3 regions of the Paenibacillus sp. FSL H7-0942 genome follow, and region 2 is predicted to be linked to each of the others. Evidence: predicted binding sites of a transcription regulator. Region 2 holds the regulator's gene; each other region holds the start of a gene.

Region 1 (6,818 bases), 330 kb from region 2:
CTAAAGTTTTTTGCCTATCGTCTGTTTAACAATACGGTGATGAAAAGTAATGATAACGATTTCCTCAATATTATTAAAGAAAAATATAAGCTAGAGTACCAATGTAGTCTAAGAATTGCGCAGTTGATTCGGGTAGACTATGGGAAAGAATTAACCGAAGACGAATTGGTGTATTTAACTGTTCATATCAAAAGGGTGACTGATGAAGAAAGGGATTGACCCATCATCGCTCCATAATGACTATACTAGGATTGTTACTGGTGATGCAGGCAAGACCTAGAGTTCCATCGTGTATAGAGCATATCTATATTCGATAGAACTCTAGGTCTTTTTTTGTAGAATAATACATTGAAGGGGGAACAAAAATGAAACATGAACAAACGGCTACCGACATTCTAAAACTTGTTGGTGGTGAAAAAAACATTGAAAGTGTTACACACTGTGCTACCAGGCTGCGCTTTAACTTAAAAGACGAGTCGATTGCAAACAACGAAGCACTGAAAAACGTACAAGGAGTTGTGGGCGTTGCCAGTAGTGGAGGTCAGTATCAGGTCATTATTGGTAATGAGGTCAACAACGTCTATAAAGCCCTTGCGCAGCTAGGGAACTTTACAAGCAAGAATGATGCTCCAACTGTGAAAAAAGGAAAAGTCTCTACTGTTCTGGACACGATTTCCGGAATCTTTACACCCATCCTACCGGCGATGATCGGTTGTGCCATGATTAAGGCAGTTCTTCTTATTTTGAAAACCTTTGATCTCGTTGACCTTGACGGTCAATTTAATACGATTATGACTTTCGTCGGGGATGCGGCTTATTACTTCTTGCCAATGCTACTCGCCTGGAGTGCTGCTGTTAAACTTAAAGCTAATGTGGGTTTTGCGTTAACCATTGCGGGTATCTTGTTACATCCTAGCTTTTCGGCGTTAATGTCTGCAGGTGAGCCTGTTACGTTCTTGGGTCTGCCTGTCACACAAGCGACGTATTCTTCTTCCGTTATTCCAATTATTCTAGCCGTATGGATCCTGTCATATGTGGAACGATTTGCTGAAAAGTATTCTCCTTCCGTGATCAAATCCATTTTGAAACCTTTAGTTGTAATCCTTGTTATGGCGCCTCTAACATTAATTATTCTAGGACCATTGGGTGCAATTGCCGGTAACTATCTTGCTTCTGCTGTATCCTATGTCAATACACACGCAGGATGGTTAGTGTCTGGTATTATCGGCGGGGCATTCCCATTCCTGATTCTGACGGGGATGCACTATAGTTTGGGACCCGTTGTCCTCACTGCTTATGCACAGACAAAAACCGATGGCATTGTTGGCCCAGGTATGCTCGTACACAATATTGCTCAAGGTGCAGCTGCGCTCGCGGTCGCATTAAGAACCAAAAATAAAGCATTTAAACAAGTTGCTTACTCTACTAGCGTAACTGCGCTGTTAGGAATTAGCGAACCTGCATTGTTTGGTGTAAATCTACGGTTAAAAAAACCACTGATCGCTGTTGTCATTGGTGGTATTGTAGGCGGAATATACGTTGGCTTGTTCGGTGTAGCTCGATCTGCTCTAGGCATTGCCGGCTTGGCTACGTTACCAGCATTTATCACTGATAATCCATGGAACCTAATCCATGCAGCAATTGGTCTGGTCATTGGCTTTGTTGTTACCTTCTTGATGACGCTTATTTTAGGATTTGAAGATGTGCCTGAGGATGGAGAGGATCAACGAACACCAGCCAATTCATCTTCAACAAACCGTGTGCCTGTTGTTAGTGTTTCTGAACATGTACTCACAGCACCAATGACTGGTCGAGTTCTAGAGTTATCAACAATAAAGGACGAAGCCTTTGCAACTGGAGCTATGGGAAAAGGGATCGCCATTGAACCTACAATTGGAAAGCTTGTTTCACCAGCCGATGGTGTCATATCCGCGGTATTCCCTACCTTCCACGCAATGGGTATTAGCTCGAATAATGGCGCTGAACTCCTCGTTCATATCGGCATGAACACGGTGAAGCTGAAAGGTGAACATTTCAAGGTGCATGTACAAGAAGGTGATGAAGTAAAAGCTGGGGATTTACTTATCGAATTCGATACAGATGCAATAGCCGCCAAAGGTTATGATCTGACTACACCTATTATTGTTACGAATTCAGATGACTTTACAGATGTAATTGGTATAGATAAACCATCGATTACGATCGGGGAAAAACTAATTAAGATCATATAAGGAGGAATTTCCAATGAAGAACACAACCGTATTCCCAGACTCTTTTATGTGGGGCGGCGCAACAGCGGCGAATCAATACGAGGGTGCCTGGAACATTGATGGTAAAAAAGCAAGTACAGCAGATATGATGACGGGTGGAACGCATACTATTCCAAGACGGATCACTAAACACATTGAGGAGGGTGTAAACTATCCTTCCCATGAGGCAGTAGACTTTTACCATCATTACAAAGAAGATATCCGTCTGTTTGCAGAGATGGGCTTTCGATGCTTCAGAATGTCCATTGCTTGGTCCAGAATATTCCCCAACGGGGACGATGTAACGCCAAATGAAGCAGGACTTCAATTTTACGACAAGGTGTTCAGTGAACTGAAAAAGTATAATATTGAACCTATCGTTACGATCTCACATTACGAAGCTCCGTTTGCGCTAACTGAGAAATTCAATGCTTGGGCTTCCAGAGAAATGATCGATTGCTACGTACGGTATTGTGAGACCATTTTCACCCGTTACAAGGATGTCGTGAAGTACTGGATTACATTTAATGAGATCAATAGTTTAATTGTTCCAGCAGGAGCATATATAGCAGGGGCATTATTAGTTGATGATAGTGGGGTATTTAACAATACGGTTGTGGATAGTACGCAATTAAGATTCCAGGCTTTACATCATCAATTTATAGCAAGTGCAAAAGCAGTCAAGCTTGCTCATGAGATTAATCCGGCGTTCCAAATCGGTTGCATGATTAATTATAGTCATGGTTACGGAAGTACATGTAAACCGGAAGATATGTTGAAGGCTCTGAGAATGGATCAGATTAACAATATGCTGAGCAGCGACGTGCAAGTTAGAGGGGAATACCCTGACTTTGCCAAGAGATATTTTAATGAGAACAATATTCAGATTGAGATGGCAGAAGAGGACGTAGAAGTGCTAAAACAAGGCTGTGTTGATTTCTATAGCTTCAGCTACTACAAGTCTCATGTAGTGGGTACCCGCCCAGAAGGTGATGAGACCCAGGGGAATGTCTTTGGTGGATTCAAAAATCCTTATTTGAAGGCAAATGATTGGGGATGGCAAATCGATCCAGTTGGACTTCGTTACGTACTCAATCATGTGTACGATCGGTATAGAATCCCTGTAATGATCGTTGAAAATGGTCTGGGAGCGGTTGATGTCATCGAAGAGGATGGCTCTATCCATGATACGTACAGGATCAATTTCCTGCGAGATCATATCGAACAAATGAGAGAAGCTATCCTCGATGGCGTTAATCTTATCGGCTACACGGCTTGGGGTTGCATCGACATCGTTAGTGCCTCAACTGGCGAAATGGAGAAACGCTACGGATTCATTTATGTAGATAAGGATAACAAGGGCAGAGGTACCCTGAAAAGAAGTAAAAAGGACAGTTTCCACTGGTATAAAAAGGTGATTGAATCCAACGGGGAAAGATTGAATTAGGAAATATAATTTGCAATCGAACGAAAGATGATCCAATCTTTAAATTCTATCAAATAGACCAAGTACTTATCACTTTGTGAGACAAGTACTTGGTTTTTTGTGCATCAATAATAAAACTAAAAATTAATTATTTGGATGGCTAAAGTGGCTGACAATATCCAGTCTACAGTTCATTATGGTGTCCAAGGGTTTTCAAAAGCTAATTATAAATATTTACCTCTTGCATAAAGAACGTGTGTTCGGTCTATAATATATACAAACATACGTTCTCAAATGTACAGGAGTGATTTCAGTGTTGGCTAAGCAGCGAACTATTATGCTCATCGACATGCAGTCGTTTTATGCTTCAGTCGAAAAGGCAAAAATGCCTCAATACAAAAATAGACCATTAGCTGTTGCGGGAGACCCCGCAAGACGCTCTGGAATTATCCTTGCCGCTTGTCCACTAGCCAAGGCGAAGGGTGTGTCTACCGCGGAACCACTCTGGCAGTCTCTTCAGAAGTGCCCTGAACTGATCATTGTGAGACCACACATGCAAGAATATATCGAAGTATCCACTCAAATCATGTCCATTATTGAAGAGTTCACCGATCTGGTCGAACCGTACAGTATAGACGAATTATTCGCTGATTTTACAGGGTCTATGCATCTATTCGGTAATGATCCAGTCGATTTGGCCAAGCAAATTCAAGACAAAATCTATAATGAAACAGGCGTTTACGCGAGAGCTGGCATTGGTGAAAACAAAATCATCAGTAAATTATGCTGCGATATAATCGCTAAAAAAGCAGAGGGGGGCATTTTCCACTTAAAAAAAGAGGAGTTACACCTCCATATTGGAGATAAGCCCATCCGCGATATGTGGGGGATAGGCTCAAGAATGGAAAAACATCTGTGGAAGATGGGGATCCGAACCATTAGAGACTTGGCGAATACGCCTCTTTCCAAATTAAGAAGTAAGTGGGGCGTTAATGGAGAAGTCATCTGGCGAGTCGCAAATGGACTCGACAATTCGCCGGTAACCGTCAACACGCACAGTACACAAAAAGATATCGGAAACGGAATGACCTTGCCTAGAGATTTCACAGAGGCTTGGGAGATCGAAGTGGTTATTCTCGATATCTGCACAGAAGTATGCAGAAGAGCCCGCCAAAAGGGACTGATGGGTAGTGTCGTGTCCGTAAGTGTGTCTGGAGCGGATTTTGACCACCCCACTGGTTTTCACAGGCAGGTTAAACTGTCTGATCCTACAAACATAACCGTTGATGTATGCAAGATAGCCAAACGCATATTTCATCAACACTGGGATGGGCAACCTGTGCGCCGTGTAGGCGTATCCCTGTCTCAATTATCCAACGCGGATACATATCAACTATCTTTTTTTGATGATCAAGAACAGAAACGGGCCATTGATCAGGTGATGGACGACATTAAGGATCGATTTGGCGACATTGCCATTCTACGAGCAAGCTCCATTACGGCTGCGGGTCAAGCGATCGATCGAGCATCTAAAATTGGGGGGCATTATAAATGAGCAAAAAACTGGAGGCCAATGGATTATGGGAATCGAGCCGCATGATGCTTCCACAACATAAAGAACGGATTATACAGCATCGTACTCAAGTTCATTATCTAACGAAACCGCTGATCCATGAAGATGAGTGGGAGATTATTACACAAAATATAGATATGTCGCTCAATTATACATTGCAAGCCACCTTTGCAATATTTACTGAGTCAGGCAATCGGTATATACACGGGATCGTCACTTCAGTCAGTACCTTTGGAAAGAAAATCAAAATTGAAATGGAGAATGGATTTGAATGGGTCGATTTTGATCAATTGGTCGCTGTAAAACTTGAAGAAGGAGGCGTGTAAAGTGCGACAGACTTTCGAGGAACTTTCACTCGTAAAGAGGGTAGTGGAGCTCCCTTATCTGTTAGGTGCTCTGGAGGTAGATAAGCATAAAATATACGCTTCAAACTTCAAAATGAAATCTGTGTATGTTGACTACCTGGACGGTACCCAAAAGAAAATAGCTTTAGAAATGTACAAATCAAAGCAAAGGCTAAAGGAACATCATATAAAAATCATAGATGAAGTGAGATCTGAGCTGAGTTTAACGGTAGATTATTCGGTGAGAGGTTACATTCATAAAATGACATTATTATGGAGCAAAGTGAAAGTAGATGTAACCTTAATGCTTACTGAACATATGAACGTTGATATTACTGATTTGCTCAAATGAACATAGAAAATAAGAGTCTAACTTATGGTTGCGGCAACCAATACGAGCAGATCTTTCGGCAAACCGGGAATTACGAAAAAGATAAATAAAAAGGCAGAAAACTTTTTCCCATGATGAAACGTTGACTTCAAATTGCAATGTGTACCGAAGAACAATCCGCGATGTATATCAAGGAGAATATTCGTCATAATAAGGAAATGTTGCTGTAAGAAGGGAGGGAGGTAAGGGAAGTGAATGAACAATCTGCCACGAACACGAATGAGGAGAATATCACCAAAAGTTTGAACGAATCCTTGGGTAGAATTGAAGAAATCTTTACAAACACTCCCGACTTAATCATCCGAAAGTTAAGCATAAAACAGACCGGAGAACTAGCCGCAATAATCTATATGGAAGAATTGACAGATAAAGCGTCACTTAATCAAAATGTTCTTGCTCCGCTTCAACTAGAAACCGGAAATCCTTCTGGAGATTTCATTACAACAGTGGGTTATGTAAAACCTCACGCCAAGTGGGAAGAGCTCAGACTTTCCATTATACTCGGCTACAGCGTGTTATTTATTGAAGGAAGAAGTACTGCATACGCATTAGATACAAAAGGATTCCCGCAACGCGCTATTGAGGATCCTCAGCAGGAGCCCTCACTGAAAGGGGCTCATCAAGGATTTATAGAGACAGGTTCTCAAAATATAGCCATGATCCGTCGTTATATTGCGGACAAAGAGTTAAAGGTGAAACGGTATATTGTTGGACAGCGGGGACAAACGCCAGTATATTTGCTTTATTTGGAAGATGTGACCCAGCCGGACATCATTAAAGCGCTGGAAGAACGGATTCAATCCATTGATGTGGATGCCATCATTAACACCGGAGA
Region 2 (6,818 bases):
TTACTTTATTTTAACAGATTCTCCGCCTGGCGAAGCTCCAAATAATCCGTTCTGGGTTTATTTGTTTATTCCAATTGGTGCTATTGTGATTACATCTTTGTTTGATTACGTAATCAAATTCGATTTTTTTAGAAAAAAGAAAGATTAGAATTGAATGGAGGACTAAAATGATACAAACAATGAAAATTGCTAAAACATTTTAGCCGGAGTCATGCTTTCTACATCTATCTCAATTCCAGCATTCGCTCAAGATCAGGCAAATTCTTTCCCAGCACTTCAAGTGGAAAATAGCCTTTTAGAACTAGTCGAAAGTACAACCGATAATTCCATCACTTTTAAAGACGGTTCTACATTAATTCAATATGACAGCTATTATATTGCAACAGATTTAAATGGTAAAGATAAGTTAAAAATTACAAAAGTTGATGAGACTAAAGTAAAGTATGAAAATCTTCAAACTGGCGAAGTGAATTATGCTACAAACGAAATAAAACCTATTCACGAAGATCTCAGTTTCTCGCCACAAGCATTAGCAGACGGTTATGTATATAAAGGCAAAGTAGAAAATTCCACAGAGATAATATATGCAACTGCTTCTGCAATAGCAGGTATACTTGCTTCCTTTATAGGAGGACCTGTAGGTGGTAGAATAGCGGGCATACTTGTAAGCATCGGTGGTTATTATGTTTCTAAGGATGCACCCAGAGCCTATTGGGTAACAAAAACATATACTAGAGATGTTAAGCATAGTGATTTTAATGCGACTTTATTCATCAGGAAAGACCATCATTATTACAAATATCATGATTATACCGATTTTATTGATACCGCTTCGACAATCCAGACTTGCCAACCTTTTGGTTGTGGTCCAGTAAACGAGTATTAATTCTTTTATGTTGTGGGATAGAAAAAGCCGATTAAAGTTAAAATGTACCCTATAAGATGGACACTTTGAAAAAAGCCCATCTTATAGGGTATTTTGTTTATAATGAAAAAAAAGAGGTTGGAGCGGAAATGTTACGACGAAAAGATTACTGACAAAGAAAGAACAAGAACTGCTAAAACGGAATCCAAATGTAATCGCTGTTAGCGAAAAGGCGATTACGTACACCGATGAATTTAAGCGCCATTTCATTGCACAAAATGAACAGGGGAAACTGCCACGAGACATTTTTGAAGAAGCAGGCTTAGATGTTGAATGTATTGGTTTGGAGCGTGTTCGTTCTTCCGGAAAACGTTGACGTGCTTCGTATCGTGAAGCGGGTGTAGAAGGCTTACAGGATACACGTAAAACAAATTCAGGTCGCCCATAGGAACGTGAATTAACATTAGAACAAAAGATTGAACGATTAGAAGCAAAAAATCAATTGTTACGAGCGGAAAATGAACTGCTAAAAAAACTCGATCTACTCGAAAGGCAGATGTTGAAAAAGAAATAAAAGTGGCACCAGAGCTGAAGTTTGAACTCATTTATCGGACGATCAGAACGTATAAAATGAAACGGTTAATCAGCTATCTATGCGATGTTATGGAAGTACCACGTTCTGGATACTACAATTGCTTCTCTGAAAAATCAGTGCAGAAGCGTGTAGCTAAAGCCAAAACAGATAAGATTGTAAAGGCGTATCATTTTCGTGGACGAAAAAAAGGAGCACACCAAATCAAAATGACGTTAGAAAATCAGTACAAAATGACGTTCAACTTGAAGCGGATTCGCCGGATCATGAAGAAATTTGAGATCATCTGTCCCATTCGAAAGTCTAATCCAGCCCGTAGAATGGCAAAAGCAACGAAAGAACATCGCACTTGTCCAAACGAATTACAGCGCAATTTTAAGCCAGGCGAGGCGGGAAAGGTGTTATTAAGCGATATCACATATTTAACGTAAAAAGTCAATAAACGTGCGTATTTATCGACGATTAAAGACGCACAGACGAATGAAATTTTAGCGTATGAAGTTTCTTCTTCGTTAAGTATAGGAATTGCGCTAAACACGCTTCGTAAATTACAGAAGCATCGCCATTTAACCAAAGATGCGTTGATCCATTCTGATCAAGGCTTTCATTATACGAAACCACAATTCCAATCCGTAGTGAAGAAAATGGGATTAAGACAATCCATGTCACGTCGAGGCAATTGTTGGGATAATGCTCCCCAAGAATCGTTCTTTGGGCATTTTAAGGATGAAACGAATATCAAAGATTGCGAAACATTAGAAGAAGTAAAACGAGAAATTAAGAGTTATATGACGTACTACAATCATTATCGAGGGCAATGGAATTTGAAAAAGCTGCCGCCTGTAAAATACAGACAGCAGCTTCAACAAGTTGCCTAGTTTTTTTTCAAAATGTCCTTTACAAAGGGTACACTTTAGAATTCAGAAGCCTTCTTTTAGTATTGTTATATTTAATATACGTGAATTTTATTGTGATGACAAAATTACTCCATTTTCGTTACGTAACCTTCATAGTTCCTTAATATAATCCGTTTGAGTAGGTAGTAGATGCTAGATTGAGTACTCCATACCAAACTCCATCAGCATAAGTATATGTCTTTGGAACATACTTCGCATCTCCATACTTATTGTTAGCATCTGAATATCTCACATATTTTTGCGTCGCCTGAATCGTAACACTTTGTGCAGTTACAGAACCTTGAACAGAAGATGAGGCAGAAGCAAGTGATGCTGGAACAGCAATACTTGCTACTATAGCAGTGAGCGCTCCAATTGTGGCTAGTTTCTTTTTCATGTAAATACCTCCTAAATTTTTTTGAATGAATTATAAAACTTTACTTTCTAAAAATACCATATAATTCTATGTAAAATTATGATATATATTACATTGTGATTTGTATTTCACCCCCTACAGATCTACTAACGTAACTTCCAAAAATTCCTCCAACTGATTAAATAGTATATCCAATCTAAACAGATTTGGACGATCATGAAATGCAGCGGATGAGTGAGATACTAGATGACTTTTTTTAATAGAAGTAGTACAAGTTGATTTGATATTATTTAACCCTTTCTTCGAAGACAGCTCTCAGGAGTAGTTGTTGGATTAAAATCTGCTCGTTGTGAAGTTGTGACCGGGAATGGATAAATCATCTGAAAGCAAATTGCCAAAACATGTCCCCTGATTCTTCTTCACTTGCCCACGTAACATTTTTGTGTTTATCTGTGACCAAGGCTTACCTTTATAACAAACATATTCGTTCGTCGATTTAGATAATCGCAAAACTCACTTTTCATTAATATTAAACTGTCTGAAGCAAAAGATTTAAATCAAACTTCCTTTTAATTCTGATAGCCATGAAATAGAAAGGAATACTAGCATTCACTCATTTAAAATTCCAACCATCGTTCAAATACATACAAATGGATGTTTCATTTGTATGTTGAAAGTTTCATATAGAAGAGGTATACTTTAATTAAATTTTAAACAATTTAATTTTAAATAATTAATTGGAGATGTTAATATGGATCAGGCAAAACAACTTGTGACAGAACAACGTACATTTTTTTATACAGGACAAACTAAAAATATCGAGTATCGGATTAATGCACTTCAACAGCTTAGAAAGGGAATTGAAAAGTATCAGCAACGGATTCAAGATGCACTTCGGGCAGATTTGAACAAATCAGAGGCGGAAGCTTACGGTTCCGAGATTCGCATTGTTCTGGGTGAACTGGATTTTGCATTAGAACACCTGCAGGAATGGGCTGTACCAAAACAAGTCCCAACCAATTCGGCTATGCCGGATGGGGTGAGTACCATTTACCCTGAACCATACGGAGTGGCTCTTATTATTGCACCTTGGAACTATCCTTTCCAACTGGCCTTTGGTCCACTGATTGGAGCAATTGCAGCCGGTAACTGTGCAGTTATCAAGCCTTCTGAATTAACACCAGCCGTATCTCGTCTGACGTATGATCTGATTCAGGAGATCTTCCCTCAGGAGTATATTGCGGTTATGGAAGGGGAAGTCGAGGCTAGCACAGCATTGTTGAAAGAGAAGTTTGATTATATTTTCTTCACAGGCAGTACGGGGGTTGGTCGCATTGTTATGAAGGCAGCAGCGGAGCATTTAACTCCTGTAACCCTGGAGCTAGGGGGCAAGAGTCCTGCTATTGTCCACAGTGATGCAGATCTGAAGCTGGTGGCCCAGCGTATTGTTCGTGGAAAGTTCCTGAATGCAGGGCAAACTTGCGTTGCTCCGGATTACTTGCTTGTGCATGAACAAGTTCATGATGAATTGATCAATCTGATTGGCGCAGAGATCAAAGATAAATTTGGGGACGATGTGTTACAGAACTCTGATTTCCCGCATATTGTCAACGCGCGTAATTTTGATCGGTTGTCGAAATTCCTCACAGATGGCAAAACACTAATTGGTGGGCGTTCTGTACGTGAGCAGTTGCTTATTGAGCCGACGGTAATTGGTGATGTGAACTGGGAATCAGCTGTCATGCAAGAAGAGATCTTCGGTCCGATTCTTCCTGTATTTACGTACAGTGACCTGAATCCTATGCTGGATGAGATTGTTCGCCGGCCAAAACCATTGGCGCTATATCTCTTCACACAGGATGAGCAGCTGCAGGATCAGGTTCTGAATCAAGTATCCTTCGGTGGGGGATGTATTAATGACACACTTTCTCATATGACTTCACACTACCTCCCGTTTGGTGGTGTAGGAGAGAGCGGTATGGGCTCATATCACGGACAACAGAGCTTTGATGTGTTCTCGCATCACAAGAGTGTTCTGAAACGCAGTGAATAATTAGCCGCTAAAATAACATAAACATGAAAAAAAGAGGTTGTCCTGTTGATCAGGATAACCTCTTTCGTATTTCATTACATCTAGTTTTGTTACTCAAGTTAAATATTAATGAATATCTCGGAAAAGGCCAATGACTTTACCCAGAATACTAACATGTTTCAAACGTAAAGGTTCGAAGGTCGCATTCTCCGGTTGAAGGCGAATATGATCTTTCTCTTTATAGAACGTTTTCACTGTAGCTTCATCGTCTTCAGTCATTGCAACGACGATATCACCGTTATCAGCAGTTTGCTGTTGACGGACAATAACGTAATCTCCGTTAACGATTCCAGCTTCCACCATGCTATCTCCGACTACCGAAAGCATAAACACTTTCTGTTCGCCTACATAATGTGTAGGAAGAGGGAAGTAGTCTTCAATGTTCTCGGTTGCAGTGATTGGAACCCCTGCTGTAACCTTACCAACAACAGGAATACGTGCAACGCTATGAGCAAATTGATGAGAATGCTCAGATTCTTCTTGGCTCAAAAGCTCAATGGCTCTTGGCTTGGTAGGGTCGCGTCGGATCAAACCTTTTTTCTCCAAACGATCCAAATGTCCATGTACTGTTGAGCTGGAAGCCAGTCCAACCGCTTCACCAATTTCCCGTACGGAAGGAGGATACCCCTTCAACCGGACTTCATTTCGTATAAACTCCAGAATAGCCTGCTGCCTGCTGGATATCTTCGACATACCGTATCAACCCCATTTTAGTAACGTTTGGGAAAATTATAACATAGAACCTCCGTTCGTACAAACATAAGTTCTAAATAAAATAGCATTAAATCAGTGTTTTTTAACTTATAGAACAGAAATTGTCCAAAAGTCAGAGCATAATACTGCAAATGTTTTGTAAAAGGACTTGAAATAAGATATTTCTCCTTCAAAAAAGAAGCGAACAATTGTTCTAAAAATCTATTGAACAAAACAAGTGTTCGTGTTATATTGATTCCAACAGATAGGAACAAACGTTTGGAGGCGGGTATTTAATGAGATATTCTACTTATCAAAGCATTTATGAACCAATGAATTCGGAACTGGTGAAGTCTAACATAGGGAACTACAAGAAGGTTTTAGCGCGTTTCAAGATTTCTTCATGGATGTTAAAGGTAGTCATTACCTCTATGATTATATTTATTGGATGCAGCACCGTTTTAACTGTATTTGCCGGCAATGAGAATGCTGTTCTGCCTGGAGGAAAGATAGCTGTTTCACAAGGGGAAACATTATGGAGTATTTCTTTGGAACATAAACCGACGAATATGGATACACGTATATATATAGAAGCAATTAAGAAAGTGAATCAACTTCATACAACTTCCATCCAAGTGGGACAAGTACTAGCTCTACCGCAATTTGCAGAATAAAATGCACATCAATGAGTGTTAGCGCGTGTCAGCTTGACAAGCAGCCTTTATAATGGCAAAGTTAATATGACTTTGTATTTTTGGAGGGGACAAGCTTGGATATAGATAGTCTGGTAGCACGCATTAACGAATTGGCTCGTAAGCAAAAGTCCACTGGATTGTCGGAGGAAGAGCTTGCTGAACGTGCCGAGCTAAGAGAGATTTATTTGAGTAATATTCGCAGCAATTTCAGACAACAACTGGATACCATTGAGATTGTTGATGATGAGAATGACAAAGGCCACCAAGGCAAACTCAAACACTAACGAAACCTAATGATATCATTATGATATTTAGGTTTCTTCCTGTTATTTTGAGTGTGCAATTTATAGGGGGAAATGTTGGTTTGCAATTATGTAAGCCGATACAAAGACACATAAGGGGGATTCTCATGTCGCGTTCGTTCGAGAGAACGGTTAAGAAAAATTCCAAGCAGTTAAATCAGCAACGCAAAAAAAGTGGTCAACCAATCACAGGTACACCAGGTGAAGAAGTCTTTAAGGGACGCAGTCTTTTGTTCCCTATATTTTTGATTGGTCTCGCCTTTTTGTATCTGTTTATGAGCACGTTCCTTGTGCAAGCTCCAATGAC
Region 3 (6,818 bases), 820 kb from region 2:
CCAAGAACAACAAACATGGCCCAGCCCGTTAGCGACAGGACGAGTAGCGGTAGGGAAGCACGTCCGATCTGCAGTCCCACCAGCTCCGTCGTCAGGCATGTCCCGATGTTGGTGCCGAGGATGATGCCAAGTGTTCGTCCATAGGTAATTAATCTGGCATTAGCCAGTCCAATGGTGAGTACGGTGACCGCAGTACTGCTCTGTAACAGGGCTGTTGCGCCTGCACTGAAGGCCATGCCTTTCCATGGAGCAGAGGTGGCGCGATTGAGCCAACCCGCCAACATGGGCCCAGCCATGCGCTGCAAGGCCGTTTCCATCAGCTTCATGCCACCAAAAAAGATAATAAGCCCATAGAGTAGGGGCAATATCACATCTCTAAACATAGAAACATCATTCCTTCCGTCCGGTTCCTTAACTCATCCTATGAGTAAGAAAAGACAACCATGACAAGCCTAAAGGAATTCAGAGGGAAGCGACCTAAATTACCCCACCCCAATTCGAAAGATACGGTGATTCGTGCAAACGTAGTGGAGGGGACGAAATTGAATCTGAAGAAGCGAAGCGTGCGCCTTTGTGTCCGGATTTTCCCTTTAGGAAAGGGAATCAAAAAAATCTGGAGACAACAGCGATCAGAAGATTGATTCGTAACCGGAACGTCACCTATTGCTGCACCCCAATTCGAAAGATACGGTGATTCGTGCAAACGTAGCGAAGAAGACGAAATTGTTACCGAAGAAGCGAAGCGCTCGCCTTTATCCCCGGATTTTCCCTTTGAGAAAAGGGAGTTCAAAAAAATCTGGAGACAACAGCGATCGGAAGATCGATTCGAACCCGGAACGCCACCTGCGCGCCGCACCAAACCTATCTTTTGAACTATTAAATTAAAGGAAGTGGATCTACCTTGCCATCAGTTACACTCGAACGCAGTCGCAAAAAGCGGCTTGAACATGCACATCCATGGATATTTAACAATGAAATTGCCTCTGTTGACGGAAACCCGGAACCGGGAGATCTGGTCAATGTATTGAATCATCAAGGTCGCTATCTGGCGACAGGATATTACAATCCCGCATCTCAAATCACTGTAAGAGTTGTAGCGTATCAACCTCTGGAGTCCGAACAGATGGACACCGCGTTTTTTGCAGCGCGTTTCCGCGATTGCTTGCGTCACCGGGAACGTTTTATCCAGGATGGAGAGGCATACCGTCTCGTTTACGGCGAAGCTGATTTTCTGCCAGGATTAATCGTTGACCGATTCGGCAGCATTCTCGTTGTACAGTTGCTTACACTTGGCATGGATCGTTGCCGTGAAGCCATCGTACAGGCACTCATTGAAGTAATGCAGCCGGAAGGCATATACGAGCGCAGTGATGTCTCGATTCGTGAACTGGAAGGTTTGGAGCAGACCAAAGGTCCGCTGCATGGAGAGTGCCCACGGCATGTCACTGTTACAGAGAATGGACTACTCATTAAAGTGGATATCGTGGAAGGGCAGAAGACAGGTTACTTCTTCGACCAACGTGAGAATCGTGCAGCCATCGAACCGCTCATGAAGGGTTGGGGCTACAAGAGTGGAATCACACTTCAAACGACTGAGCAGGATGGCACAGAGCAGCTCTTGCCTGTGAATAAAAGCGGTAAGGTAGTTACATTCCCATATTGGGATGGTGCCACTGTTCTGGAGTGTTTCTCACACACGGGTAGCTTTACGTTGAATGCTTGCAAGTATGGAGCCAAAAAAGTGACTTGTCTTGATATTTCGGAGCATGCCATTGAGAGTGCACGAACAAATGTGGAGCTGAACGGTTTCACTGACCGGGTTGAATTCGTAGTTGCTGATGCATTCCAGTACTTGCGTGAACAAGTGAAGGGACTGGATGAACGTACCGCACGTGCACGTGCAGCCGAACAGAAAGTGGATACATCCAAAGCGCTGGCAGCTGGCGGTAAAACATTTGATGTGGTCATCCTTGATCCTCCTGCATTTGCCAAAACGAAATCAGCAGTTAAAGGTGCATGTCGCGGTTATAAAGATATCAATTTGCAAGGAATGAAACTGGTCAATGAGGGTGGATATTTGGTAACAGCCAGCTGTTCGTATCACATGCGTCCAGACCTCTTCCTGGATACGATTGCCGATGCAGCGGAAGATGCAGGCAAAGTGCTTCGTTTGATCGACTGGAAAGCAGCCGGTAAGGATCACCCACAAATTTTGGGCGTGGACGAAGGACATTACCTGAAATTTGCTATTTTCGAAGTGCGCAGTAAAAAAAATTAAACGTATGATTTCCGTTCCAATCAAGTATAGATCAAGTCAAAAGTCCACAGTGTGATAGCTGCGGGCTTTTTGCTGTTTTGCTGTGTTAACGGAGATGATCTCCGGTTTTACCGGATAGTGGCAAACGTATGTTCCGAACCAAGTCAGATATGTTATACTGGGAATTAAAATCTTGTACGTGTGGTTTGGAGGATTAGACATGTCCGTTCGTTTTGTTATTGGCCGGGCAGGCAGCGGAAAAAGCTTGCTGATTACCCGGGAAATTACATCCCTGCTTCAAAAGGAGCCGCAAGGCACACCTTTGATTTTACTCGTTCCCGAACAGAATTCTTTTCGAACAGAGCAGGCATTGGTGTCTTCTGGAGCAATTAAAGGTACCATGCGTGCAGAAGTGCTCGGCTTTCGCCGTCTAGCCTATCGTGTAATGCAAGAAGCAGGTGGTTCTGCTCGTATTCCGATCGGAGCCGAAGGCAAAAAGATGCTGCTCTACAAGGTCATCCAGCGCCGTAAGGAAGAATTAAAGCTGTTTGGTGCATCCGGCAGCCAGCTGGGTTTTATAGGCGAATTAAATGACTTATATAGTGAATTTAAACGTTATGAAGTTGATCCATCATTGCTGGAAGACGGGCTGTCTGGAGGGAATACCTCATCCACTTCGCCAATTCTGGAGGACAAGTTGCATGACTTGAATCTGATATATCGTGACTATGAACAGGAACTGACCAATTTATATATTGATGATGAAGACACGTTGACCGAGCTGACAGATCGTTTGTCGGAAAGTGCATTGCTGCAGGATGCCCAGATCTGGATTGATGGTTTTCAGGGATTCACACCACAGGAGATGAGTGTGATTGGTCGGCTGATGTTGCAGTCCTCTTCCGTGACGATTGCACTGACATTGGATCGTCCTTATGATCACGGCGCACTGCCTGGAGAACTGGAACTATTTTATCCCACGGCAAGTGCCTATGCGCGCCTGAAAGGAATGGCTGACGAACTGGGTGTAACAAGCGATATAACCGTGCTAGATTCGGAGATTCCACCGAGATACAAGGATCGTCCGGGACTTACTCATCTGGAGGCTGGTTTCGACCGGCGAATTCATTGGAAAAGTGAAGGCCTTGATTCCGGAATCCAACTGGTTGCAGCGGAGAACCGACGAGCTGAGATGGAGGGAGCACTGCGTGAGATGCGGCGCTTGGCACAAAACGAAGGTGCGCGTTATCGGGACATGGCGGTACTTGTCCGGCAGTTGGATACCTACGCTGATATAGCTGAACCGTTATTCAGGGATTATGACGTACCCGTCTTTCTGGACCGGAGAAGAAATGAACTTCATCATCCATTATCTGAGTTTATCCGTTCCGCACTGGATATTGTTCGGCGCCACTGGCGTTACGAGGATGTATTTCGCTGTGTCAAAACGGATCTGCTGCTTCCGCGTGATGGTTCCATCACTCGTGAAGATATGGACCAGCTTGAGAATTATGTACTGGCTTGTGGTATTCACGGGTATCGCTGGACTGACGGCAAACCGTGGAAGTATGTACCAAGCCTGTCGCTGGAAGACAACGGTCAGGATGGCCGTAGTCGAGGACGGGATCAGATGCTTTCTTTAATGGAGAGCTGCCGAACGGTCATTACAGATTCCTTGGGTGCTTTTGAGAAACGAATGAAAAAGGCAAAGACAGCCAAAGCCCAGTGCGAGGCACTATACAGACTGCTGGAAGATGCTGAGATCGCATGGAAGCTGGAGAACATGTCTGCTGAAGCTAAGGCACAAGGTGACCTCGAACGGTCGAGAGAACATCGGCAGATGTGGGGAGCTGTGCTAGATTTATTGGATCAGATGGTCGATATGATGGGGAATGAACGGCTGGATATCACGCTGTTTGCCGGGATGATTGAGACCGGATTGACGGAACTGAAGCTGGGTCTGGTACCACCAGCACTTGATCAGGTTTTGATGGGTTCTATGGACCGTACACGCCTTCAGGACATCAAATACGTATTTATCCTTGGCGCCGTTGATGGTGAATTACCCGCCGTACCTCAGGATGATGGCGTATTAACGGAACTGGAGAGAGCGTTACTGACGGAAAGAGGCATGGCGCTTGGACCAGGTGCAACAAGGCAGATGCTGGATGAACGTTTTCTGATCTATACGGCACTTACAGCGGCAAGTAGCCAGTTGTGGCTGAGTTACCCGGTTGCTGATGATGAGGGGAAAGCACTGCTTCCTTCCGAGATTGTCCGCCATGTACGGAAGATGTTTGGTCTACAAGAACAGCCATTGCTCGCTCAACCACCGGTTGCGAACTCGGAAGAAGCGCATTGGTCCTATGTCACCCATCCGGGTCAGAGTCTGTCAACGCTCATTGGACAATTGCGCAAATGGCGTCGCGGAGAAGACATCCCTGAAATGTGGTGGGCGGTCTACAATTGGCATGTATCTCGGGAGACAAGCAGACCTCAATTGGAGCGGTTGATGGGATCGATCTTTTATCGTAATAGAGCATTACCATTACGTACAGCTACCAGTCGCAGACTGTATGGCACAGAGGTGAGGACGAGTGTCTCGCGAATGGAGCGTTTCGTAGCTTGTCCGTTCTCCCATTTTGCTTCGCACGGGTTACGCCTCAAAGAACGGCAATTGTACCGCCTTCAGGCTCCTGATATCGGACAGCTGTTTCATGCTGCACTAAGCCAGTTGGCTATGCGATTGCGCGAAGAAAATCGTAGTTGGGGCAGTTTGACTCCAGACCAGTGTCGTCAGGAAGCCGAGCAAACGGTGGAGCAGATTGCACCACAGCTGCAAGGGGAGATTTTGCTAAGCACCAAGCGATACGGTTATATTTTCCGCAAATTGAAGGACATTGTTAGCCGGGCATCGGTTATTCTTGGTGAACAGTCCAGACGTGGAAGTTTTGAACCGATTGGATTGGAGCTTGATTTTGGACCCGATAAAACACTGCCGCCACTACGTTTTGAACTGGAGAACGGCTGTGTGATGGAGATCGTGGGTCGAATTGACCGTGTAGATGTCGCAGAAGGAGAGAATGGTCTGCTCCTGCGTGTCATTGACTATAAATCAAGCCAGACGGACCTCAAGTTACATGAAGTGTACTATGGTCTGTCATTGCAAATGCTCACCTATCTGGAGGTGCTGCTTAGTGCTGCCGAAGAATGGCTTGGGGAAACGGCGATGCCGGGAGGAACGTTGTATTTCCATGTGCATAACCCGCTGTTGCAATCTGCAAACGGCATGACATCAGAGCAGGCAGGACAAGAACTACTGAAACGGTTCAAAATGAAAGGTTTGCTTCTGGCTGATCGGGACGCAATCGCTCAAATGGACAACACCCTGGATAAGGGATATTCAGCTATTATTCCAGTTGCTCTTAAGGCGGACGGAAGCTTTTATAGTAGCGCCGCTGTAGCTACGCCAGAGCAATGGGATACGCTGCTTGCTTCGGTTCGCAGTAATATCCGTGAGATTGGTACCCGAATTACGGATGGGGATGTGGCCATTGAGCCTTATCGTATTCAGCAGGAAGTGGCGTGCACGTTCTGTCCGTATAAGCCTGTTTGTCAGTTTGATGAGAATATAGAAGGAAATGAGTATAACCTGTTGTCCAAACCGGGCAAACAGCAAATCTGGGATATGTTATCTCACACCAAGGGAGGGGAAACATCATGACGAATATGCCAAAACCGGAGGGTAGCTTCTGGAGTGATGACCAGTGGAGTGCCATCTCGGAAAGCGGAGAAGACATACTGGTTGCCGCAGCGGCGGGATCAGGCAAGACAGCCGTGCTGGTTGAACGAATTATTCGCAAGATCGCAGATCCCTCCCAAGGATACAGTGTGGATCGTTTACTTGTAGCTACGTTTACCAAAGCGGCCGCCGCCGAGATGAAACAACGGATTCGGGAAGCGTTGGAACGTGCGCTGGAAGAACAGCCTGGAGAAGAGCATCTGCGTAAGCAGCTGTCGTTGCTTGGACGGGCATCTATTACAACGCTGCATTCATTCTGTATGGAAGTCATTCGCCGTTATTATCAGCAAATTCCGTTGAACCCGGCTTTCCGTATCCTGAATGAAAATGAAGCGGAAATCATGCGGCAGGAACTGCTTGAAGAACTATTTGAGGAAAAGTATGGCGAAGAAGATGAAGGGAGTACATTCCGCGAATTAGTGGACTGGTTCAGTGGAGAACGAAACGATGATGCGATGCATCGACTGGTGCAACGTTTGTATGATTTCTCCCGCAGTCATTCCTGGCCGGATCATTGGCTCTCAGAGATGGCGTCTGCTTTTCAGGTGGAAAGTGTAGAGGCACTTGGACATTCAGCATGGGTTCAGAGTATTTTGCGTGATGCGGCTCTTGCTTTAAGTGGTGCAGCAGGATTGCTCCGTCAAGGCATTCATATTTCCATGCAGCCTGAAGGTCCGGCACCTTATGCAGATACGTTAAAAGAAGACCTGGTGATGGTAGAAGAACTGTTGTCTGCAGCCCAGGTTATGCCATGGGAAA

What was found. Region 2 encodes LexA, which represses DNA repair genes until DNA is damaged. Its sites were predicted from a motif close to CGAACATATGTTCG; they were not measured.
Region 1: a site for LexA is predicted at 3,953-3,966, ahead of MHI48_RS16580 (DNA polymerase IV). Genes of this name have one in related genera too.
Region 3: a site for LexA is predicted at 2,400-2,413, ahead of addB (helicase-exonuclease AddAB subunit AddB). Genes of this name have one in related genera too.

The regions. Positions count from the first base shown of each region.
Region 1 covers NZ_CP150279.1:3,724,734-3,731,551, forward strand. Annotated here, with positions in the region: gene licT (BglG family transcription antiterminator LicT) at 1-219, shown strand, start outside; gene MHI48_RS16570 (beta-glucoside-specific PTS transporter subunit IIABC) at 366-2,231, shown strand; gene MHI48_RS16575 (glycoside hydrolase family 1 protein) at 2,245-3,696, shown strand; gene MHI48_RS16580 (DNA polymerase IV) at 4,013-5,230, shown strand; gene MHI48_RS16585 (YolD-like family protein) at 5,227-5,574, shown strand; gene MHI48_RS16590 (hypothetical protein) at 5,576-5,944, shown strand; gene MHI48_RS16595 (spore germination protein) at 6,175-6,818, shown strand, end outside.
Region 2 covers NZ_CP150279.1:4,054,300-4,061,117, reverse strand. Annotated here, with positions in the region: gene MHI48_RS18050 (adenosine deaminase) at 212-886, shown strand; partial or broken gene MHI48_RS18045 (IS3 family transposase) at 1,035-2,335, shown strand; gene MHI48_RS18040 (hypothetical protein) at 2,475-2,750, opposite strand; gene MHI48_RS18035 (aldehyde dehydrogenase) at 3,481-4,782, shown strand; gene lexA (transcriptional repressor LexA) at 4,888-5,514, opposite strand; gene MHI48_RS18025 (LysM peptidoglycan-binding domain-containing protein) at 5,811-6,188, shown strand; gene MHI48_RS18020 (DUF896 domain-containing protein) at 6,284-6,493, shown strand; gene MHI48_RS18015 (hypothetical protein) at 6,619-6,818, shown strand, end outside.
Region 3 covers NZ_CP150279.1:4,875,567-4,882,384, reverse strand. Annotated here, with positions in the region: gene MHI48_RS21725 (Na/Pi cotransporter family protein) at 1-383, opposite strand, end outside; gene MHI48_RS21720 (class I SAM-dependent rRNA methyltransferase) at 902-2,278, shown strand; gene addB (helicase-exonuclease AddAB subunit AddB) at 2,478-5,981, shown strand; gene addA (helicase-exonuclease AddAB subunit AddA) at 5,978-6,818, shown strand, end outside.